Regions from separate parts of the Olsenella sp. KH1P3 genome, predicted to be linked through region 1. Evidence: predicted binding sites of a transcription regulator. Region 1 holds the regulator's gene; the other holds the start of a gene.
What was found. Region 1 encodes NrdR, which represses ribonucleotide reductase genes. Its sites were predicted from a motif close to AAACACNATATATNGTGTTT; they were not measured.

Region 1 (12,038 bases):
GGTATCGGTGGCGTTCCGCGTGGGCGCATCATCGAGATCTACGGCCCCGAGTCCTCGGGCAAGACGACGCTTTCACTCGAGATCCTCGCCGAGGCCCAGGCTATGGGCGGTGTCGTGGCTTTTATCGATGCCGAGCACGCGCTTGACCCCGGCTACGCCGCCCGCATCGGCGTCGACATCGACGAGGTCCTCATCTCTCAGCCCGATACCGGCGAGCAGGCACTCGAGATCTGTGACATGCTTGTTCGCTCCGGTGCCATCGACGTCGTGGTCGTTGACTCGGTCGCCGCGCTCGTCCCGCGCGCCGAGATCGAGGGTGAGATAGGCGACACCACCGTCGGCCTCCAGGCTCGCCTTATGAGCCAGGCGCTCCGCAAGCTTGCAGGCTCGCTCTCTAAGTCCAAGACGACCTGCATCTTCATCAACCAGCTCCGCGAGAAAATCGGCATCATGTTCGGCAACCCCGAGACGACGCCCGGTGGACGTGCCCTCAAGTTCTTCTCTTCGGTTCGCATGGACATCCGCAGGATCGATTCGATCAAGAAAGACGGCGACGTCATCGGCAATAGGGTGAGGGTCAAGGTCGTCAAGAACAAGGTCGCTCCTCCCTTCAAGCAGGCCGAGTTCGACATCATGTACGGCACGGGTATCTCCAAGGAGGGCTCCATCCTGGACATGGCTGTCGACCTGGACGTCGTCAACAAGAGCGGCGCATGGTTCACCTACGAGACGGAGAGGCTTGGCCAGGGCAGGGAGGCTGCCAAGGCCTTTTTGGCCAGCAACCCCGACCTTCGCGAGGAGATCGACCACAAGGTACGGGTGGCGTGCGGCCTTGACTTTGGTGACGAGCCTGTCGGCGTTCCAGTTGCCCTCTCGGACACCGCTGAGGCGAAGTAGTCGCGATGGGTTCCTCTGGTTCGTTCGAGTGGAGCGTTTCCCTTCCTGGCTCCAAGGGCTCACGCTCCACTTTCTATAAGCCCAAGGCCTCCATCTGCATCGATTCGGAGTCTCGTGGGCATGAGGAGCTCTTCGTGCCCGTTTCGGTCGCGAAGGTCCTTGCACGTCATAGGAAGGACGGAGAGTCGCTTCCTGACTCACGTGCCGAGCTTATCTTTCAGTTGTCCTTGCTTGAGGAGACCGAATGCCGCAAGCGCGTAGAGGGCCTCATCAACCGCAGGGACTACTCGACCTCCGAGCTTACTCTACGCCTCCAGCGCGACGGGTACCCATCCGACGTGGTCAAGTCTGTTGTGGAGAGGATGGTTGAGGTCGGCGTCCTGAACGACTTGCGATATGCGGACGTCTTTATCAGGTCAAAGATCTCCTCCGGTTGGGGCGAGCTCCGGATTGAGCGTGAGCTTTCCCGAAGGGGCGTTGATGTTGAGACGCTCGAAGGCTGGCCTGACTCTTACTTCGACGCGACCAACGAGGCGGAGCGTGCTTACGAGCTTGCGTCTCGCAGGCGCTTCTCTGGAAGGGACCCTTACGCTAAGGCCGTTCGCTATTTGATTGGTCGCGGTTTCTCGTATTCCGTTGCATCTGATGTCGCCTCCCGCCTGAAGGACGAGGGCACGCTTCTCGGATAATGCGTTTCTTGGTTCGTCTAGCACGATTCTTTCGTGTATTTGGTACGTTTGGCGACGCTACTCGCCGTGCATGTTTGACAGTTTTCGGTATTCAACCTAGGATTTAATCGTCATTTGAGTATTTCTCGTTTGTCGGGCTCGTCGACAGGCGTTGTTTATCTTTTTTATTCCAGACAATGCACCTCCTTGGGACGAGATTCGCCTCAGATGGCGGGTTCCGCTGCGTATGCTGGCGGTTTCCTGAACAGACTTTATGCAATCTAATCATCTGAGGAGTGAACTATGGAAATTGTCATCGGGCTTGTGTGCCTGGTCATCGGTGCAGTTGCCGCGTACTTCATCGCCACGAGCGGCAGCAACTCGAAGATCCAGGAGGCGAACCGCACCCTCGAGGACGCCAAGAGCGAGGCTGCCAAGATCGTTGATGCCGCCGAGAAGGATGCGGCTACGGCGAAGAAGTCCGCACTCGTCGAGGCGCGCGAGGAGATCCTCCAGCTCAAGAATCAGAGCGAGGCTGACGAGCGCAAGAGGCGCCAGGAGCTCCAGTCGATGGAGAATCGCATCATGCAGCGCGAGGAGTCCCTCGACCGTCGCAACGACGCGCTCGATCGCAAGGAACACCAGCTCTCCAGCCAGCAGGGCCAGATCGACCGCCGCCAGAACGAGGTCAACGAGCTCTTCGCCCGTCAGACCTCCGAGCTCGAGCGTATCGCAGACCTCTCTCGCGACGACGCCCACCGCGAGCTTCTCGATCGCGTGCGTAACGAGGTCGTCCGGGACGAGGCCCAGATCATCAGGGACTCCGAGCAGAGGATCCGCGCTCAGGCCGACAAGACCGCGCGCGAGATCGTGAGCACTGCCATCCAGCGCTGCGCTGCCGACCAGGCCGGTGAGATTACCGTCACGTCCGTCCACATTCCCTCCGATGACCTCAAGGGGCGCATCATCGGCCGCGAGGGGCGAAACATCCGCACCTTCGAGCAGGTCTCCGGTGTCTCGCTGGTCATCGACGATACTCCCGAGACGGTTGTCCTCTCGAGTTTCAATCCTGTCCGCAGGGAGACCGCCCGCGTTGCCCTCGAGAATCTCATCGCTGACGGGCGCATCCACCCCGCGCGCATCGAAGAGATGTACAAGAAGGCCGAGAAGCTCGTCAACGAGCGCGTCCAGGAGGCTGGCGAGCAGGCTGCCTTCGACGCCGGCATCCACGACCTGCACCCCGAGCTCATCAAGACGCTTGGCGCACTGAGGTACCGCACCTCCTTTGGCCAGAACGTCCTTCAGCACTCCATTCAGGTCTCCGCTCTTTGCGGCATCATGGCATCCGAGCTCGGTCTTGATGAGGCCATCGCCAAGCGAGCCGGCCTTCTCCACGACCTTGGCAAGGCCATTGACCACGAGGTCGAGGGTCCCCATGCCGTCATCGGCGCCGACCTCTGCCGCCGCTACGGCGAGCGTCGCGAGATCGTTCACGCTGTCGAGGCACACCACGCCGACGTCGAGCCCGATACCGTCCTTGACGTCCTGGTCCAGGCTGCCGACGCCATTTCCGCTGCACGCCCCGGTGCACGTCGCGAGTCTGCCGAGAACTACATCAAGAGGCTTGAGAAGCTTGAGGAGATTTCCAATGCCCATGAGGGCGTTGAGCGCACCTACGCTATGCAGGCCGGTCGCGAGCTTCATGTCATGGTCCAGCCCGAGAAGATCTCCGACTCCGAGGCGACGGTCCTTGCCCACGACATTGCCAAACAGATCGAGGACGAGATGGAGTATCCCGGCCAGGTTCGCGTCGTGGTCATCCGCGAGTCCCGTGCCGTCGACGTCGCGAAGTAGCTTGGGCGCGTTCGTATGACAAGCGACCTCGTTGACTTCGTTGCCTCCATGGGAGGCGAGCGCTCTCTGCGTGTCGAGGAGAACTTTGGCGACGGCTTCGTCAAGCTTCGCGTTTCCGAAGCGGAGCGCCGTCAGGCAAAGCACGATATCCGCTGCATCGAAGACGTTGTCGTCGAGATGCTGAGGAACTCTCGCGACGCAGGTGCCCGCCGCATCTTCGTCGCGACGTTCAGGGACGGCTCCACGCGAAAGCTGACCATCCTCGACGATGGCTCTGGGGTTCCCGAGTCCATGCGGGACAGGATCTTCGATGCGCGCGTCACCTCAAAGCTCGAGAGCGTCCATATGGACCGCTGGGGCGTGCATGGTCGCGGAATGGCGCTCTTCTCGGTGAAGGAGAACGCCGAGTCCGCTCGCGTCGTGGACTCGGCTCCCGGCAAGGGGTCGTCCATCAAGGTCGTGACGGATGTCGAGAAGGTTCGCGAGAGGGCGGACCAGTCCACGTGGCCATCTCTGGGCAGCGACGACGACGGCAACCAGTCCGTCGTGCGCGGTCCCCACAACATCATTCGCACCTGCTGCGAGTTCGCCCTCGAGGAGCGCGGTAGGTGCGAGGTGTATGTCGGTTCGCCTGCTGAGATCGCGGCGACTGCACGCAGGAGGGTGAAGCCCTCCCTGGGGGGTTCCGACCTTCTCTTCGTCGATACGCTCTCCGAGCTCCCCGTGCTTGAGCGCTTCGCTGTTGCCGCGGACGCCTCCGAGCTCTTCGAGGTCTCTCGGGGCCTTGGGCTCGACATGTCCGAGCGCACCGCGCACCGCATCGTGAGCGGTCAGGTCAAGCCCCTTCGCAGCGTCTTCTCACGTCTCACGCATAAGGGGTCGCCCGATCCCAAGGAGGTCGACCTCCAGAAGGACCGCAGGGGGCTCAAGGTCTCCGTCGAGGACCTCGAGAACTTCTCGCGCGTGATGGAGAGGGATTTCTCGTCTATCGCCGACAAGTACTACCTGTGTCTTGCCGCTGACCCAAAGATTAGGGTGACGCGCAACAAGATTACTGTTACTTTTGAGATTGACGAGGGCGACTAGCTTGTCAGCCCCTCATATCTGAAGCTAAACTGTAAGATAATTGTTTGTAACTGAGTACCAAAACCATCGCACCGCAAGACTAGAAACGCACCCGGGAGTATCACATGGAGTTCCTTAAGGTCTCCAGCAAGTCGTCGCCCGCTTCTGTGGCAGGCGCTATCGCTGGTATGGTAAAGGACGGGGTCCCCGTCAATCTTCAGGCAATTGGCGCTGGGGCCGTCAATCAGGCGATAAAGGCTGTTGCCATCGCCAGGGGCTTCCTGATTCCCACGGGAGTCGACATCTCTTGTGCTCCCACGTTTGCAGACATAATCATTAACGGCGACAGCCGTACGGCCATCAGGATTGCCGTGTACGTACATCGCATTGTTCCGCAGACCGGCTCTGCGGACGACAGCAGCAGCTCGGAGTTGGTTTCTTAGTGTCTAGAGTCAAGCAGCTTGTAGGGAAGACCTACTTCGTCCGCACTTTCGGATGTCAGATGAACCTCCATGATTCCGAGAGGGTCGCAGGTCTCCTTGATGACTGCGGCTGCGTCCAGGTGGAGGGTCCCGCCGAGGCTGACGTCGTCGTTTTCATGACGTGCTCGGTCAGGGAGAAGGCTGACACCCACCTGTATGGCGAGGCTTCGAATCTGGTCCGTCTGCCTGCCGCCCCCTCTGGACGTCGCGTGGTCGCCATCGGCGGATGCATTGCTCAGCGCGACGGCGAGGCGCTCAAGGAGCACGTGCCCAATGTCGATGTCGTGTTCGGTACGAGCGCCCTGGCAGAACTTCCGGCACTTCTTGTCAGTGCCTTCGAGGAGAAGGGCGATGGCGTTTTCGTCGACGTCGTCGAGGAGGGCCGCGGCTTCTCCGCCGACCTCCCCAGCCACAGGGCGCAGCGCTTTCACGCCTGGGTGCCCATCATGACCGGCTGCAACAACTTCTGCTCTTACTGCATCGTCCCGTACGTTCGAGGGCGCGAGAAGAGCCGAGTGTTCGAGCGGATCGTCGCCGAGTGCGAGAGCCTTGTCGCGGACGGCGTGCGCGAGATCACGCTCTTGGGCCAGAACGTAAACTCCTATGGCCGTGACCTCTATGGCGAGCCTCGCTTCGCGGAGCTCCTAAGGGCTGTCGGTGCCACGGGCGTCGAGCGAATCCGCTTTACCTCGTCGAACCCCAAGGACCTTTCGGCCGAGACCATCGCAGCCATGGCTGAGACGCCCAACGTGATGCCTCACCTCCACCTAGCGGTCCAGTCCGGCTCTTCGCGCATCCTTAAGGCCATGAACCGCAGTTATGACCGCGACGAGTACCTGCGCCTTGCGAAGGACCTCAAGGCGGCCATCCCGGGCCTCTTCCTCTCTACCGACATCATCGTCGGCTTCCCTGGCGAGACGGAGGAGGACTTCCTCGACACGATGAGCCTCGTTCGCGAGGTTGGCTTCTCGTCCGCGTACACCTTCATCTACTCCAGGCGGCCTGGCACCCCGGCCGCCAAAATCGCAGATGACACGCCTCGCTCCGTCATTCAGAATCGCTTCGATCGCCTTGCGTCGCTCGTTGACGAGCTGGCCCACGAGGCAAACCAGGTCGACTATGACAAGGTCGTTACCTCCCTCGTGGAGGGCACATCCAAGAAGGATGACTCCGTCTTGGTGGGACACAGCGAGAAGAACCAGACCGTGCTCTTTTCGCTTCCCGAGGGTCACACCGCCGGCGAGTATGTCGGCAAGATGTGCGACGTCCACGTTTCCGAGGCCAGAACCTGGTACCTGCGCGGCGCGCTCGTCGGCGATCCTCGATGAGCCGCCCTCTGGTCGTTGCCATTGTGGGGCCGACCGCCTCCGGCAAGAGCGCCCTCGCGGACGAGCTTGCCGTCAGGCTGGCGACCAGCGTCATATCGGTCGACGCCATGCAGGTATATCGCGGGATGGACGTCGGTACGGCCAAGACTCCCGTGGAGGAGAGACGCGCGCCGCTCCTGATGATTGACGTCGCCGACGTCGGCGACGACTATTCGGTCCGTCTCTTCCAGCGCGGCGCGCGCGTCTGCATTGACGATCTCCTTTGCGCGCACAGGCTGCCCATCTTATGCGGCGGTACGGGCCTGTACCTCAATGCTGTCGTCGATCGCATGGAGTTTCCCGCCGGCGCGACCGAGAGTCCCGCCCGCGAGCGCTATGAGCGTTATCTGGAGCAGGAGGGCTCTGAGGCACTGTACGCGCTCCTGAGCGCGCGCGACCCGGCAAGCGCCGCGCTGATTCACCCCAACAACACGCGTCGCGTCGTTCGCGCCCTCGAGATGCTCGAGGGCGGGGTCTCGTATGCCGAGCATCACAAGGGCCTTCACGAGTGCAAACCCTTCTACGACGCCCGCATTTTCGGACTCGCGATGTCCCGCGAGAGACTCTACAGGCGCATCAACGAGCGCGTCGACCTCATGATGGAGCAGGGACTGCTCGCTGAGGTTGAGGCGCTTCTCGACCGCGGGCTCGGCTCATCCGCAACTGCCCGCCAGGCAATCGGCTACAAGGAGATTCTTGACTACTTGGACGGGGTTTGCTCCCTGGACGAGGCCGTCGAAACAATCAAGACTCGCTCGCGCAGGTATGCCAAGAGACAGCTTTCCTGGTTCAGGCGAGACGGGCGCGTCAGCTGGCTAGACATGGATGCGATGGACACGTTTGCGGCGGCAGACGCCGTTCTGGAGAGCTTGGGGGAGCGCGACTAGCATGGGAAGGTTCAAGCATTACGAGACTGCTTTTCGTCCCGAGCGTGCCATCCTCGTCGGCGTCGACTTCGGCAAGGGCGAATGGAGCATCGAGGAGTCGCTCGCTGAGCTCGAGCGCCTTGCGCAGACTGACGGCGCCGTTGTGGTCAGGACTATCGTGCAGCGTCTTGACGCGCCGGTTCCCAGGACGTTCATTGGCAGTGGTAAGGCGGATGAGCTCGCCCGGCTCGTGAGGGCGCTTGACATCGACGTCGTCATATTCGACGACGAACTGAGTCCTTCTCAGCAGTCGAACCTTGAGAGACTTGTCGGAGAGCCCGTGAAGGTGATCGACAGGACCGCCCTCATCCTCGACATCTTCGGAGAGCATGCCCGCACGCGCGAGGGACGCCTTCAGGTTCAGCTTGCCCAGCTTCAGTATGTGCTCCCTCGTCTCCGCGGCATGTGGAGCCACCTTGTGGGCGAGCAGACCCGAGGCGGCATCGGCAGCAGGTTTGGGCAGGGCGAAAGCCAGCTCGAGGTCGACCGCCGACTCGTCAGGAAGCGCATTTCGTGGCTTCGCAAGGAGCTCGAGCAAGTCGACGTCAGACGCCGTACCCAGGGCAAGGCGCGTTGGGACTCTGGCGTGTATCGCGTCTCACTGGTCGGATATACGAACGCAGGAAAATCCACGCTCCTCAACCACCTGACAGGGGCTGGCGTCTACGTTAAGGACGAGCTCTTCGCGACGCTCGACCCGACCACACGCTCGCTCGAGCTCGAAGAGGGACGAAAGATCACTATTACCGACACCGTCGGATTCATCCAGAAGCTCCCGACGATGCTCGTCCGTTCGTTCAAGTCCACCCTGGCCGAGGTCTCTGCCGCGGACCTCATCCTGCTGATTGTTGACGCGAGCGACCCCAACGCCTCGAAGGAAATAGCTGCCGTTCGCGCCATCCTGGAGGAGATCGACTCCGCGAGCGTTCCGTCGGTGCTGGTCTACAACAAGTGCGACCTACTGTCCGTCTCCGAACGCGAGGCTCTGGCACTTAGCAATCATGACGCCGTCTTCATATCGGCGATGACGGGGGAGGGGATCCGCTCCCTCACTTACAGGATCGTGCAGGAGGCATCTGCCGGAGACGAGACCGTGACCGCGCTGATTCCCTACGAGAAGGGACTGCTCATGAAGCTTGTCCACGAGCGCTGCCAAGTCCTTCGCGAGTCATACGAGCAGGGTGGCCTTCTGGTTACGGCCAAGGCCTCGAAGCGCATGCGAGAAACGCTCAGGCCCTACGAGATCGAAGGCGACACCGTGTAGGCTTACGCGCCCGCGCCTTGGCGCCGGGGTCGCCGCATGCGTTATGCGAAGCGTGCTATTGCATCCGCCAAGATGAGCAAGATTGGCTGGTGCGCCACGTAGATGGGCAGCGGTCGCCTGCCCACAACCTCGAGCGGTCCGATGCCGCATGAGAGCACGGCTGAAGTCGTCTTGCTCTCCTTCACCTTCGCGCCGGCTCCCCAGCCGGAAAGATAGAGGAAGAGGTAGGGGAGAAGGGGGTAGTAGTCCCCCGACGCGAAGCGGGGGCCAGGAAATCCCAGCCACGACAGCCAGCCCGCTTCGTATGGCGCCCTAGGCAGGCGGAGGGCATTTGCGCCCAGGCCTATGATTCCCTCCTGCAGGTTCAGGCAGACGATAAACGCCGCGGCAAGAAGCACGACGCCCATCCACCCCGGAGGCCTTACGCCAGTGCGCTCCAGTACGGCGGTTGTCAAGGTGCAGGCGCCCATGCAGTAGATGATTCCAAAGCTGATTGGTGTGTCGACGGCAGCCACGCTCGTCACGACGAATATCAGCAGGGCGACGGCGAGGTACTTTGCTGACCTCTTGAGGTTGTTGCGCGAGTAGTTGCACATCATTCCGGCTAGCAGGATAAACGTCCACGATATGGTGCATCGCCAGACGTCCTGCGTCGGCGGCCGGAAGAACGGAAGGTCGATTCCCATGATGTACTTGAGGTCGTAGCAGAAGTGAAAAAGGACCATCGATATGACCGACAGCCCTCTGATAGTGTCGTAGAGCCTCGCTCGTTCGACTCGGTTCGTATCCTTGATATCGACCAACTTGACCTCGGCTCGACTAGATTGACCTGAAGAGTCCGGTTACACGCCCCAGGATCTTCGGGTTGTCGACGTAGATCGGGTCCATGGTGTCGTTCTCGGGCTGGAGCCTGATCCTGTCCTTCTCGCGATAGAAGGTCTTCACGGTCGAAGAGTCGTCGATGAGCGCAACGACGATTTCGCCGTCACGGGCGTCGTCCTGCTGCTTCACGACAATGTAGTCACCGTCGAGAATGCCGGCGTTAATCATAGACTGCCCACGGACGCGAAGCACGAAGGAACTCGCGTCGCCGACGATGCTGGTCGGAAGTCTGAAGCTGTCCTCCACGTTTTGCTCGGCGAGGATGGGCGTTCCCGCGGCCACGCGGCCGACGAGGGGGAGAGAGACCGAGCCGTCCTCGAGATCCTGCGTGACTCTGGCGGCCTTGTCTGTCGACTCGGTGTCTTCCTCAACGACCTCGATGGTGCGCGGCTTCTTGGAGTCACGCTTGATGAGGCCGCGCTCCTGCAGAACCTTGAGGTGCATGTGGACGGTTGACGGCGAAGCCAGGCCGACGGCAACGCCAATCTCGCGCACCGATGGCGGATAGCCGTGTTCAGTCGTGTAGTCGCAGATGAAGTCGTAGATTGCCTGCTGACGCTTGCTCAGTTTGTCTCTGGACATGATTCCCTCCTTCGTTTCCCCTATTTTACGCGAACGGATGGAATTAGACAAACAAATGTTCGATTATTGCTTGACCGTACGCTTGTTCTATATATAGTAGTACATGTGTTCCAATTCGTGCGTTCGAATTGTTGTCCGATCCGCTCGTCACAATGAGGTCAACGAATTCGAAAGGGGATAGAAATGAACAACGCATCCTGCGCATATGCGGTCGACGGTAATCTTGCCCTCAAGCCCGTGGAACGCCGGCGCCTCATTCTTGTTGAGGATTCGTCTTGCGGCGGTCGTCGTGCCGACTTCGTGCCTGAGGCTCCCGCCGCCGCTTCGCCGAAGTGCGTGGGGTCGCTTCTCGTGTTCGTTACCGCGTCTCTTATGCTCCTGGGGGCCATGGCTCTGGGCTCGACTCTCAGGGCCCAGCGTCTTTCTGCCCCCTTCTCCAACGTCTCCCGCCAGACCGTGGAGGTTTCCTCTGGCGACAGTGTGTGGACGATTGCCGAGCAACATCCGGTCGAGGGTGCTTCGACCCGTTCCGTTGCTGACTGGATCATCGAGGCCAACGGCCTCGAGCAGTCTAACCTTTCCGTCGGTCAGTCGCTCGTCGTGCCTGCTTAGCTTTCGCGTGCTCTCTTTAGTGGGTTATCTGGTCAGTTTTCTGCATTGATGCTTCACGTGCTGGATAGTGTGATACCTTTCGTACTGTTTAATGTATGAGGAGGAATATGCGCTGTCCCAAATGCGGATGCGATGAGTCGAAGGTCGTTGACTCTCGCCCTTCCGAGAGCAACGATGCGATTCGTCGTCGTCGTGAGTGCATCAAGTGCGGCACCCGTTTTACGACATATGAGCGTCGCGAGGAAATGCCCATCCTCGTGGTCAAGAAGGATGGTTCCAAGGAGACCTTCGAGCGCCAGAAGCTTATGCGCGGTCTCGTTACTGCTACTGTCAAGCGTAACGTGGCGCTCGAGGACCTGAACAATCTCATTGACGACATCGAGTCCTACCTCAGGGACAACGGTATTACCGAGGTGCCCTCCCAGGAGATCGGCAAACTCGTGCTTCAACGTCTTATCGATGTGGATAAGGTCGCTTACGTTCGCTTTGCGTCTGTCTATCGCGACTTCAAGGACGTGGATGAGTTCAACGAGGAGCTGAGGAGCCTGGCTAATGAGTAGCGAGCGCATCAATCTTCCCATTATGAGACTCGACCACGAGGTTGAGCTTCCCACGTACGCCTACGAGGGCGATGCTGGGCTCGACCTTCGCTCCAACGAGGATGTCGTCCTCCAGCCCCTTGAGCGTCGCCTCATCTCCACTGGTCTCGCAATCGCGATTCCCGAGGGATATGCCGGTTTTGTCCTGCCCCGAAGCGGGCTTGCCTATCGAGAGGGCCTTTCGATGGCCAATGCGCCGGGCCTCATCGATGCGCACTATCGTGGTGAGCTCAAGCTTTGTGCCGTTAACCTTGATGGGGAGAATCCCATTAGCATCTCTAGGGGCGAACGAATCGCCCAACTTGTTATTCAAAAGGTTCCGGTCGTTAATCTCGTCGAGGTCGAAGAGCTTGATTCGACTGACAGGGGGACCGGGGGATTTGGTTCAAGCGGTGTCTAGCCGTTGAATAAGTCGCTCGTTCGGATTGTCCGATCGGGCGATTATTTCTGTGTTTCGAGCTACAAGGAAGGAAAGGCATTCGATGGAGAAGTTCTTTAAGGCGGCCGAGCGTGGGTCGTCTGCGACCCAGGAGCTGCGTGCGGGTCTGACCACGTTCCTCGCGATGTCCTATATCATTGCGCTGAACCCCCTCATCCTTTCTGGCGCTGGGGTCCCCATCTCCGCCACCATTACCAGCACCTGCTTCGGCGCCGGCATCATGACGATTATCATGGGCCTGTTCTCAAACCGTCCCATTGCCCTCGCCTCGGGCCTCGGGCTCAACTCCATGGTGGCGGTCGCCACCACGACGCTCTGCGGTGGCGATTGGCACGCGGGCATGGGCATCGTCCTCGTTGAGGGCATCGTCATTCTCTTGCTCGTCCTCTGCGGCCTTCGCC
Region 2 (12,038 bases), on a different contig from region 1:
CCCGAGACGCCGCACATGCGTGTGGTGTCCGCGTCATGAAAGACCACGAGCTGATCGTCCTTGGTGAGGCGCACGTCCATCTCGGCGCCGAAGCCGTTGTCGCGCGCGCGCTCGAAGGCCGCCAGGGAGTTCTCGGGCACGCCCGTCACGCGGCCGTGAAGGCCCCTGTGCGCATAGCGATAGCGCTTCATCCGCGCCCAGCGGGCATCCACGTGGGAGTCGCCCACGCGCGGCGCGACAGCACCAAGGGTCGACGCCCCCAGCAGGGCGGCTCCGCCGATGACTGCAGCGGCCGCAGCCGCGGTCCTCTTCTCGCCCATTACGGTCTCCCTACCCCAATCGAGCGCTCTCACGGTTGAGAGCGAAGGCCCCCTCGGGGGAAACTATCACAGGTATACCCTCTTTCCTCCTTCCCTTCCGACGGCAAGGCACGGGCAAGCCGCTCGTCCCTCTTTACGCATCGCTCGCCAGAGAAGACGCGTCCGTCTACGTGCCATTTGCTTCGTCATTAGTGACATATATCCGCGTAGTATTTATATGCTCCCCCACGTTGGCTCAAATGTAGGCAACTAGCTGGCAGATGATGGTATGATTGCGTTGCAAATCGCACGCGATTAGTACGCCCGCCGAGGCCACAGGCGTCGCGAAACTACACGAGGAGGGGAATCTGCCATGGCAGACTGGAAGGAAGCCCTGAGCCACTACCCCGGCTACAGCCCTGACGACCCGAGGGAGAACGGCGCCACGACGGATGCCGACGAGGCCGCTCCCGCGCCCCTGGCCGACCGCGCCGATGCAGGCCAGGCTCCAGCAAGTCCGGCAGAGCCCGCCGGGGACCCGTTCGAGGTCAAGGCGCAAGGCATCTATACCGAGCCCGAGAGTGCCTGGCGTGAGGAGCCGGCAGAGGTCGCGCCGCGCCGCGACCTCTCCGGAGACCCCCTGGCGCTCCAGAACCAGATCTGTTTCCCGCTCTACGCGGCGTCAAAGGAGCTCACCCGCAGGTACAAGCCCTTCCTCGACCCCCTGGGCCTCACCTACACCCAATACGTCACCATGATGGCCCTCTGGGAGCAGGACCGCGTGAGCGTCAGCGCCCTGGGCAGGCAGCTCTTCCTCGACTCCGCAACCCTCACGCCGCTGCTCAAGCGGCTCGAGTCGCACGGCTACCTGACGCGCGAGCGCTCCCGCCAGGACGAGCGCTCGGTCATCATCACCCTGACCCAGGCGGGGCGGGCCCTGCGCAACCGGGCGATCGACGTCCCGCGCTGCGTCTGCGACACCATCAACCTGGACCCTGAGGACCTCGCCCAGCTGAAGGCCCTTATCGACAAGCTCCTCATGTCCTTCTCGGAGGAATAATCAATGCACCAAGCCTCACGGCCCGCCGCCCGAAAGGAGGGCGATCGCCCGCTGCCGCGACGACGGATCGACGCGGCAGCGACGCCCAACCAGCTCATCGAGAAATACTGCTCTGACATCCTGACCTCCCCCGGCATGTCCATCGAGAGCCAATGCATCCAGCACGGCGACACCACGGTGCTCGAGCACTCTGCCGCGGTCACGGCCTGCTGCGCGCTCATCGCAAGGGCCCTGCGCGTCCCCGTGGACGAGCGGGCCCTGATGCGCGGCGCTCTTCTCCACGACTACTTCCTCTACGACTGGCACGTCTACGACCCCAGCCACAGGCTCCACGGCTTCACGCACCCCGGCCGCGCCTGCAAGAACGCGATCCGCGACTTCGGCGTGGGACGGCGCGAGCAGTCGATGATCAGGCATCACATGTTCCCCCTCACGCCCACGCCGCCCACCTGTCGCGAGGGTGCCATCCTGTGCGTCGCCGACAAGATCGTCGCCACCAGGGAGACCGTCCACGGCTTCGCCCTCAAGCTGCGCGCACGCCAAAGGTCGAGGGAGGAGAGAAATGCCCGATAGCATTACGTCCGGAGCCATCGTCGTACGAGAGCTCCCGTTTGGCCCCGACGGGCTCGCCACGCTGTGGCTGCTCTTCTTCGGCTACTGCTTCCTGGGCTGGTGCGCGGAGTCGGCCTACTGCTCCGTGCTAGAGCGCAAGCTGGTCAACCGCGGCTTCCTCAATGGTCCCTACCTGCCCATCTATGGATCGGGCGCGCTCCTGGGACTCCTTCTTATGCAAGATGTCCAGTGCGTCGCCGTACTGTTCCTGGTCGGAGGCGCCCTTTCCTGCGCGCTCGAGTTCGCCACTTCGTGGGTCATGGAGAAGGCCTACCACGCCAGGTGGTGGGACTACTCGCATCTGCCGCTCAACCTCGACGGGCGCGTATGGGTCGGCGGCTTCTTCGAGTTTGGCGTCGGGGTCGTGCTGGTGGCCAAAGTCGCGCAGCCGCTGCTCTCGGTCCCCCTTCTGCTCATGTCGCAGCCCGCGCGCGCGACGCTCGCGGCGCTCACCGCGCTCACGTTCTTCGCGGACCTAGCCGTCACGCACGTCGGCCTGAGCGGCTTCCGTTCCAAGATGGACGACCTGGTTGGCTCCATGCGCAGCCGCGCCTTCGCCCTTGCCCAGTGGGCGCCCGCCATACCGCACGTGCCCTCTCCCTCCGACGCGATGGACGCGTTGAGCGGCTACATCCCCTCGCGCTCCGACATCGCCTCGCTGGTCGGCTGGGAGCGCATCCGCGAGCTTTCGCTGGGCCGCCGACTGGGAGCCGCCCGTCGCAGCCTGAGCAGGCACATGCCCGACGTGTCGCTGCCGCGGATCAACATGCCCGTCCCCAAGATCGAGCTGTCCGCCCTCATCGACGCGGCCCGCAACGCCCAGGGCGAAGTGGCCGAGCACTTCTCGTCCGCCCTCAACGCGCAGGAGAAGCGCATCCTCGGCGCCTTTCCCAGTCTGAGGCCCTCTGAGTACCAGAGCATGATCGACGACCTCTACGACGCCTACAGGAAGCATGCCGGGCGCCAGTAGGACGCGTCGCCGAGCGGCCATGCGCGGCGTCTAATTTGAGGGCGATTTGTGCGCACGAATTTGGCGATGTGTCAGCGCTCATCGCATCTACCAGCGGCTTTGAAATTCCTGTTCAAAGGCACAATTCAACTACCTGCGCGTATGTCCAGAATATGGAATGGAACACATCTCTCCGGCGCTTGGCTATGGTCTACTAGGCGTTTTTCCGCTCACGGAAATGCCACCCAAATTTGTCAGATTATTTTTTCTGTCAGATTGCGCGACAGATATGCCACGTGTCGTTCTTGCTACCTGCGCCAATGCATGTGACAAATTCGCTTTTATGTAAAGATTTGAGAATGTCAAACAATATCTAGGGGTTTTCTCACAAGCAGACCACAAGAGATTGTGTCATATTCATATCGCACACTAAACGCAGCCAATCAGGAGCTAGGTCCCTGGCGTGCCATGCGGTGCGTCTTTTTTTGGCCAAACCGCGCCTGCGGCTGTAGGCAACAACCAACTGGAGGATCAGATCATGAAGATCATTAAGCGAAACGGCTCAGAGGCAACATTCGACCTGAACAAGATCGAGAACGCCATCAAGGCCGCCAATGCCGAGGTCCCCACCGAAGAGAAGCTGACCGACCGCGAGGTAACCTTCGCATCGCTCAACGTCGAGGATGCCTGCAAGGCCTCCGGCCACACGGTCACCGTCGAGGAGGTCCAGGACCTCGTCGAGGATCAGCTGATGGCGCTCGACCGCTTCGAGGTTGCACGCAAGTACATCATCTACCGCTACGTCCAGAACCAGAAGCGCCAGAAGAACACCACCGACGACAAGATCCTCTCGCTCATCGAGTCCAACAACGAAGAGGTCAAGCAGGAGAACTCCAACAAGAACCCCACCGTCGTCTCGGTCCAGCGCGACTACATGGCCGGCGAGGTCTCCAAGGACCTCGCGATGCGCGAGCTGCTGCCCGCCGAGGTCGTCGACGCCCACAACGAGGGCATCATCCACTTCCACGACGCTGACTACTTCGCGCAGCACATGCACAACTGCGACCTCGTGAACCTCGAGGACATGCTGCAGAACGGCACCGTCATCTCGGGCACCATGATCGAGAAGCCCCACTCCTTCTCGACCGCGTGCAACATCGCCACACAGATCATCGCCCAGGTCGCGTCCTGCCAGTACGGCGGACAGTCCATCTCGCTCGCCCACCTCGCTCCCTTCGTAGACATCTCGCGCAAGAAGATCCGTCGCCAGGTCTTCGCAGAGATGGAGGAGATCGACGCCCACCCCGGCACCGAGAAGATCGACCAGATCGTCGAGAAGCGTCTGCGCGACGAGGTCTCCCGCGGCGTCCAGACCATCCAGTACCAGGTCGTCACTCTCATGACCACCAACGGTCAGGCGCCCTTCATCACCGTCTTCATGTACCTCAACGAGGCCAAGAACGAGCAGGAGAAGAAGGACCTCGCCCTCGTAATCGAGGAGATGCTCAAGCAGCGCTACCAGGGCGTCAAGAACGAGGCCGGCGTCTGGATCACGCCCGCCTTCCCGAAGCTCATCTACGTGCTCGAGGAGGACAACGTCAGCGCCGACTCCCCGTATTTCTACCTCACCAAGCTCGCCGCCAAGTGCACCGCCAAGCGCATGGTCCCGGACTACATCTCTGAGAAGAAGATGAAGGAGTACAAGCTCTCGAAGGGCGAGACCGAGGGCGCGGGCGACGTCTACACCTGCATGGGATGCCGCTCCTTCCTGACCCCCGACCGTTCCGGCAACGGCTTCGACAACGTCGCCAACGCAAAGAACTGGGAGCCAGGCAAGCCCAAGTACTACGGTCGCTTCAACCAGGGCGTCGTCACCATCAACCTGCCCGACGTCGCGCTGTCCGCCGACGGTAACTTCGACAAGTTCTGGCAGATCTTCGACGAGCGCCTCGAGCTCTGCCACAAGGCCCTGCGCTGCCGCCACGAGCGCCTTCTGGGCACCACCTCTGACGCTGCCCCGATTCTCTGGCAGTACGGCGCCCTCGCACGCCTCGAGAAGGGCGAGAAGATCGACAAGCTCCTCTACGGCGGCTACTCCACCATCAGCTTGGGCTACGCGGGCCTCTACGAGTGCGTCAAGGCCATGACCGGCCACAGCCACACCGACCCCGAGGCAACCGACTTCGCGCTCTCCGTCATGCAGCACATGAACGACATGTGCGCCAAGTGGAAGGAGGCCGAGAACATCGACTACTCCCTCTACGGCACGCCGCTGGAGTCCACCACCTACAAGTTCGCCAAGGCCCTCCAGCGCCGTTTCGGCATCATCAAGGGCATCACGGACAAGGGCTACATCACCAACAGCTACCACGTCCACGTGACCGAGAAGATCGACGCCTTCACCAAGCTGCAGTTCGAGAGCAAGTTCCAGCGTCTCTCCCCCGGCGGCGCAATCTCCTACGTCGAGGTCCCCAACATGCAGGACAACCTCGAGGCCGTCATCAAGGTCATGCAGTTCATCTACGACAACATCATGTACGCCGAGCTCAACACCAAGAGCGACTACTGCCAGGTGTGCGGCTACGACGGCGAAATCAGGATCGTCGAGGATGACGGCAAGCTGGTCTGGGAGTGTCCCAACTGCCACAACCGCGACCAGTCCAAGATGAACGTCGCACGACGCACCTGCGGCTACATCGGCACCCAGTTCTGGAACCAGGGCCGTACGCAGGAGATCAAGGACCGCGTCCTTCACCTGTAAGAGCCAACGCAGAGAGAGCCGAGCCCTTCCGTGCTAGGATTACTTGCACCGCAAGAACCCATGCGCGGGAGGGCTCGGCTTTTTTGCGACCGTTACGACCGTTGCGCACAATCCGGCGCCGGCAAGGCACCGAGACCGAGCGCAACGCCCTTCTCGCAGGCCAGCGTCTTGGCGGAGCGCCGTCGCGCAGGGGACCCAGGGAGGCAAGCCATGAACTACGCAACCATCAAGTACTGCGACATCGCAAACGGCACGGGTGTGCGCACCTCGCTCTTCGTCAGCGGCTGCCGCCTGCACTGCCCCGGCTGCTTCAACTACGAGGCCTGGGACTTCGACGCGGGCGAGGAGTTCACGCCCGCAGTCGAGGATCAGATCGTCGAGAGTCTGCGCCCCGTCTATATCGACGGCCTCACCATCCTGGGCGGCGAACCCTTCGAGCCCGAGAACCAGGCGGGCCTGGTCGACTTCGTCGAGCGCGTGCGCACGGAGTTTCCCGAGAAGAGCATCTGGATGTTCTCGGGACACACCTGGGATCAGCTGACCCAGGGCAAGTGGCACACGGACGTCACCGACCGCATCCTGTCATGCGTCGACGTGCTCGTTGACGGACCGTGGCAGCAGCAGAACTACGACATCACCCTGCGGTTCCGTGGATCCTCCAACCAGCGCCTGATAGACGTCCCCAGCACCCTCGAGGCGCACACGGCAGGCGAGCTTGGGGGCAACGAGGTGATCCTCTGGGAGGACGACCCCGTCTTCAGCACCCACACGATGTAGGCGGCGAGGCCCTGCGGCCACGGAGTCGGTGAATCCGCCAAGGTCTTCAGAGCCCACACAACGTAGGCAACGAGGCCCCACGGAGCGTCCGCGGGCCTCGACCCTTATTACCACTGGTAGCCACCATATGAGTCGTACAGACGCTTGAATGCGGGCAGGCTCGTGCGAATGCACTCGTCAGACACGCAGTAGCTCAGGCGGAAGTAGCCCTTTGCGGCGAAGTCGTCGGAGCCGACCACGTAGAGCCGCTCCTCGTTCGCCGCACGCTCCTGAAAGGCGTCGTCATCCGGTTCGAGCGCACGCACCCACAGGTAGAACGCACCGTCGGGATGTACCACCTCGTAGCCGATCTTGGTCAGTCCGTCGAAGAGCAGAGCTCTCTTGCGCGCGTACTCCTCTACGGGGGCCGGCAGGTCGACGCAGCGCTCGATCACGCGGCAGAACAGGCTGTTGCAGATGGAGTTGACCACGCGCTGCGCACCCAGGATGGCATCGTAGACGCGTCCCGCGTGCCTCACCGTGCTTGGCACCCAAACGTAGCCCACGCGCTCGCCGGCAAGCGAGAGCGACTTGGACCAGCTGTAGCACACGATGGTGTTCTCGTAGTACTGCGCCACCCACGGACACTGCTTGCCGTCATACACGATCTCGCGATAGGGCTCGTCGGAAAGCAGGTAGATGGTCTGCCCCAGCTCCTTCGACTTGCGACGCAGGAGCTCGCCCAACTTCTTGAGGGACTCCTCCGTGTAGATGGCGCCCGTCGGGTTGTTGGGCGTGTTGATGATGACCATGCGCGTGGTGGGGACGATGGCGCGCTCGATGGCGTCCAGGTCCAGCTGAAAGGTCTCAGGCAGCGTCGGCACCTCGACGCAGCGGCAGTTCCACGCCTGGATGTACATGCGGTACTCGGCAAAGTAGGGAACGGGGACGATGACGTCCTCGCCGGCCGTGGTGACCGCCGCGATGGTCGAGGTGATGGCCCCCGCGCAGCCGCCGGTCATAGCGATCTCGCTGGCGCGGGCATGCGCGTTGAAGCGACGGTTGAGGTTTGCGGCAACGGCCTGGCGCGTGGTCAGCCAGCCGTTGTTGGGCGGATAGCCATGCACGTCAATCGGGTCATACTCCTCAAGCACCTCGCGGATGGCCTCGTTCACCTCGGGCGGCGCCGAGACGTAGGGATTGCCGATGGAGTAGTCCCAGAAGTCGGTCACTCCCTGTTGGCGCAGCTCGGTCGTCTGCTCGTAGACCGTCCTGATCGCAGACTTGCCCGCACCGTAGTCATACATCCTCGAGTCGACACCGTCAGCCATCCTGTCCCCTTCCGTCGGTCCCCTCGGTTCCCTCTTCCGGTAGACAGTGTGGCAATCCGGCGTTACGCGCCGAAATATAAGTTGTTTCCTCTACGGTGACGAAGCGTTTCTCGTCTGCGTCATCCGTCGCGACCCAGCGAGAGGCGCGATTCCCGCAGCCCATACCAAATGGAAGGCGTAGACTCGTCAAAAAGGTATCTACGAGAAGGACGTGCCAACATGCCCCACAGCAGCATCCTGGACGAAAGCCGAATCGACGAGGCCATCGCCGCTCGCCACTCGGTAAGGCAGTTCACGAGCAAGCCCATCGAGGGCGCGGTGCGCGAGCGACTCGAGGGGGCCGTGGCGTCCGTCAACGAGCAGGGCGGCCTGAACATCCAGCTAGCCTGCGACGAAGCCGAGGCCTTCTCGTCCTTCCTGAGCCACTACGGCAAGTTCGACAACGTCCGGAACTACCTCGCGCTCGTGGCCCCCAAGGACGGCGACGGGGCCGAGCTCTGCGGCTACTACGGCGAGCAGCTGGTCCTCCTGGCACAGCAGCTCGGGCTCAACAGCTGCTGGGTGGGCGGCACCTTCAGCAAGCGCAAGACGCGGTGCGCGGTAGCCAAGGGCCAGAGGCTGCTAGGCACCATCGCGCTAGGCTACGGCATCTCGCAGGGCACCCCCAGCAAGTCTAAGGGCATATCGGAGCTGTGCGCCACCCACGGGTTCGCGATGCCCGACTGGTTCCAGCGCGGCATGGAGGCCGCACGCCTGGCGCCGACCGCCTTCAACCGGCAGAGGTTCGTGTTCACCCTAAGCAAAGACCAGACCGAGGTAACGGCCAGCTCCGCCGGCGCCATGGCCGCGGTCAACCTGGGAATCGCGGAGTGCCACTTCGAGCTCGCCTCGGGCCACAGCGTCTCGGGCTCGGCGATGGAGCGCCGCAAGGCCTAGTCGTCACTGGCGGCCGACCCATATGCCGGCGCTGGCCGTCGGCGTTACCTGCCGGCGCGGGGGCCGGCTTCCTCCGCGTCGTCGGGCCCTAGGTCAAGAAAGAGCACGCGCGTCCCGTGTTCTCTCTGAAGCGTCACGAGGTCGTCCATCTGGACGAACATCGTCGCGGTGTTGACAAGTGGGTGCGCATCGATGCGCCGCCCCTTCAGGTTTCTGTCGTAAATCATGGTAACGGTGCGACCCTCGTCGTTCAGCACGCCCCAGGGAGTCACGCTTCCCGCGACGAGGCCCAGCATGGATACGAGGTCCTTCTCGCTGGCAAACGAGAGGCGCCTGCTGGGAATGCGAGCGGCGAGCGCCTTGAGGTCGACTCTCTGGTCCTCGTGGGCCGTAACCAGGTAGTAGTTGCGCTTCTTGTCGTCGCGCAGGAAGAGGTTCTTGGTGTGGGTCCCCAGCTCGGGGATACCCACGGCGTCACCCTCGGCGACCGTGAATATCGCCTTGTGATGATAGACCTCATAGGGCACGCCCCGCTCGTCAAGCATCTGGTAGAGATCGTCCTCGGTCATGCTTCCTCCTTGTTCGGGGCAGGCGGGCGCGATCGGACCCGGACGTCCGTCCTAGGCGTCGATCAGCCCCAGACGGACGCAGGCGTTATAGATGCCGTCGTGGTCGACGTCGTCCGTTACGAAGCTCGCCATCTCCTTCACCTCGGGGTTGGCGTTGCCCAGCGCGACGGAGGTGCCCACGGCGTCGAGCATGCCGATGTCGTTGCCGCCGTCGCCAAAGGCCACGGCCTCCTCGGGAGAAATGCCGTACATCTCGAGCACGCGGCGCACCGCACGGGCCTTGCCGCCGGCACGCGGGAAGACGTCCACGAAGTCGGGATTCCAGCGTGTAAGCTTCACGTTCCTGCAGGCGCTGGTGAGCACCTCGGTCTCGCCCGTCGCCAGGTAGGCGTTGAGCTGGAAGATGTCGTTGTGCAGGGCCTCGTTGACGTCGCCCTCGGCAAAGCGCAGTCCGACCTGCCGCTCGACGCGCAGGACGCGCTCGGAGTGGCGGTTTACGTAGCAGCGGCCAGCCTCCATGAAGAGGCAGTCATAGAGCCCCCGGTTGACCTGCTCGACGACAGCCGCGATGTCGCCGGGGTCCATGGCCTCACGATAGAGAACCTCGTCGCGATTCAGGATGAACTGGCCGTTGAACAGGATGAAGGCCTCGAGGCTCTCGATGGGGATCTCGTCCACCTGATAGGGAGGTCGGCCCGTGGCCAAGAAGCACTTGACGCCCCTGCGCTTGAGCTCGTTCAGGGCGATCTGCGCAGAGTCGGGGATGTGGTGTGTCTTGAACGACAGCAGCGTACCGTCGGCATCAAAGAAGGCCGCCTTGATGGGGCGTTCGACATTCCAAAGTGGCATTAAGCACCCTCACTTCCGTCCAATTGAGACCGCTAGCCACGCTAGGCCACGCGGCTAGCGCGACACGTTGACAAGGTAGATCTGATGGAGCCCGCGCAGGGTCAGGGCGCCATCCAAGGTCGTCCGATGGGCAAGAAGGGCGGCGACCCAGGCCGCGTCGTCTCCCGTCAGGACGACGGGCGCCTCCTGCCCCAGTTCATCAAAGACCCGGTCGAGGAGGCCGTCGATACGGGCGGCCGACCCCAACACCACGCCGGCGCACATGGCGTCGCGCGTGCTCCTCGCAATGACCGACGAGGGCGCCTTGAGCTCGATGGAGGGAAGACGTGCCGCCGTCTGGGCAAGCGCGCGAGCCTCCAAAGGCATGCCCGGCGCGATGATGCCGCCCGCAAAGGCGCCCCTGGCATCGACCACCTCGATGTTGGCCGTCGTTCCCAGGTCGATGACCACGACCGGAGCGCCGTAGCGCCCGCGGGCGGACAGGGCGTCCGCGATTCGGTCCGGGCCGACCTCGGAGGGGTCGTTGTAGCACAGCCTGAGCCCCGTCTTGAGGCCCGGCCCCACGACCAGGGGACGCGTCTTGCAGGAGCTGGCGAGCGCCTGGGTCCACGGGGCGACGAGCGTCGGGACCACGCAAGAGAGGATGGCGCCCAGGGGAGGCCGCGCGAAACCTCGCGACTCGTGCCCTGCGTCGCGGGCTGCCTCGAGGTCCTGGGCCAGAACGGAGAGCACCTGCATGACCTGCATGCGAGCCTCGTCGGAGGTCAGCGCCTTTGGCGTCGTGAGCTCCCAGGTCCCCAGGGGCTCCGCCTCCTTATCTCCGTCGGAAGAGAACAGCCCGAAGCGCGTCGTCGTGTTGCCCACGTCGACGGTCAGGCAGCATAGCGGTCTCGTCATAAGTGCCAGCTCCGTTTCCTTACGCACTTCTCCCCCCATTGGTCAAAGAAGAGGTAGCTATACTGTAGCAAGTCTGACGCTCGTCCAGCGCCAGACGCAGGTAACCCGACTTCTCGGCCGCGGCATGAGCCGCCGCGCCAGGGGGAAGCGGATATACGCAAAGGAGACCATATGGACAACAGGAACGGCCGCGCCTCCTGGCGCGGGCAGCTGACGTTGCGCGGATCGATCGTCGGCGTACTTGGCTGCATCATCATCACGGCATCTTCCGCCTATACGGCGCTCAAGCTTGGGGCCCTGCCGTGGCCCATCGTGTTTGCGGCCGTAGTGTCGCTGTTCTTCCTCAAGCTGATGGGCAACGCCTCGCTCAACGAGGCCAACGTCACCCACACCATCATGTCGGCGGGAGCCATGGTCGCAGGCGGCCTTGCGTTCACCATCCCCGGCGCCTGGATGCTGGGACTCGCCGACGAGTTCGGCTGGCAGCAGATCTTCCTCGTAGCGCTCTGCGGAACCGTCTTGGGCCTGCTCAGCACCGCGCTCATCCATCGCCACTTCATCGTCGACGCCAAGCTTGAGTTCCCCACCGGAACCGCGGCCGCCGAGACCCTTCGCGCGACCGAGGCGGGCGGCAAGACCGGCACCCAGCTGTTCGCGTCGATGGGCATCGCAGGGCTCTACAGCCTGCTTCGCGACGGCCTGGGCATCATACCGACCATGCTGTGCACGCTGCCCATCCCCGGCGTGGCCTTTGGCATCTACAACTCGCCCATGATGCTCTCCATCGGCTTCCTGGTCGGCACCGGTGCCATGCTCTTCTGGATTGGCGGCGCGGTGTGCGCCAACTTCGGACTGATCGTCGGTGGCAGCGCCGCGGGCCTGTGGGACGTCGCAACCGCCCAGGGCATCGTGGCCAGCCTGGGCATGGGGCTCATGATGGGCTCCGGCGTCGCAACCGTCCTGAAGGACATCCTGCCCCAGGTCGCCGGCATCGTCCGCGGCCTGAGGAGCAGCTCCTC

Region 2: a site for NrdR is predicted at 3,315-3,334, ahead of nrdD (anaerobic ribonucleoside-triphosphate reductase). Genes of this name have one in related genera too.

What each region holds. Positions count from the first base shown of each region.
Region 1 covers NZ_FUWQ01000005.1:66,968-79,005, forward strand. The annotation lists gene recA (recombinase RecA) at 1-897, shown strand, start outside; gene B5D13_RS07135 (regulatory protein RecX) at 903-1,586, shown strand; gene rny (ribonuclease Y) at 1,869-3,419, shown strand; gene B5D13_RS07145 (ATP-binding protein) at 3,435-4,505, shown strand; gene B5D13_RS07150 (stage V sporulation protein S) at 4,610-4,927, shown strand; gene miaB (tRNA (N6-isopentenyl adenosine(37)-C2)-methylthiotransferase MiaB) at 4,927-6,294, shown strand; gene miaA (tRNA (adenosine(37)-N6)-dimethylallyltransferase MiaA) at 6,291-7,220, shown strand; gene hflX (GTPase HflX) at 7,222-8,523, shown strand; gene B5D13_RS07170 (heparan-alpha-glucosaminide N-acetyltransferase domain-containing protein) at 8,565-9,326, opposite strand; gene lexA (transcriptional repressor LexA) at 9,343-9,987, opposite strand; gene B5D13_RS07180 (LysM peptidoglycan-binding domain-containing protein) at 10,171-10,599, shown strand; gene nrdR (transcriptional regulator NrdR) at 10,707-11,159, shown strand; gene dut (dUTP diphosphatase) at 11,152-11,598, shown strand; gene B5D13_RS07195 (NCS2 family permease) at 11,681-12,038, shown strand, end outside.
Region 2 covers NZ_FUWQ01000004.1:144,544-156,581, reverse strand. The annotation lists gene B5D13_RS06660 (glycerophosphodiester phosphodiesterase family protein) at 1-320, opposite strand, end outside; gene B5D13_RS06655 (MarR family winged helix-turn-helix transcriptional regulator) at 673-1,359, shown strand; gene B5D13_RS06650 (HD domain-containing protein) at 1,363-1,932, shown strand; gene B5D13_RS06645 (putative ABC transporter permease) at 1,922-2,941, shown strand; gene nrdD (anaerobic ribonucleoside-triphosphate reductase) at 3,459-5,681, shown strand; gene nrdG (anaerobic ribonucleoside-triphosphate reductase activating protein) at 5,892-6,458, shown strand; gene B5D13_RS06630 (pyridoxal phosphate-dependent aminotransferase) at 6,566-7,768, opposite strand; gene B5D13_RS06625 (nitroreductase family protein) at 7,988-8,704, shown strand; gene B5D13_RS06620 (prolyl-tRNA synthetase associated domain-containing protein) at 8,749-9,273, opposite strand; gene B5D13_RS06615 (Cof-type HAD-IIB family hydrolase) at 9,325-10,122, opposite strand; gene B5D13_RS06610 (type III pantothenate kinase) at 10,177-11,019, opposite strand; gene B5D13_RS06605 (OPT/YSL family transporter) at 11,191-12,038, shown strand, end outside.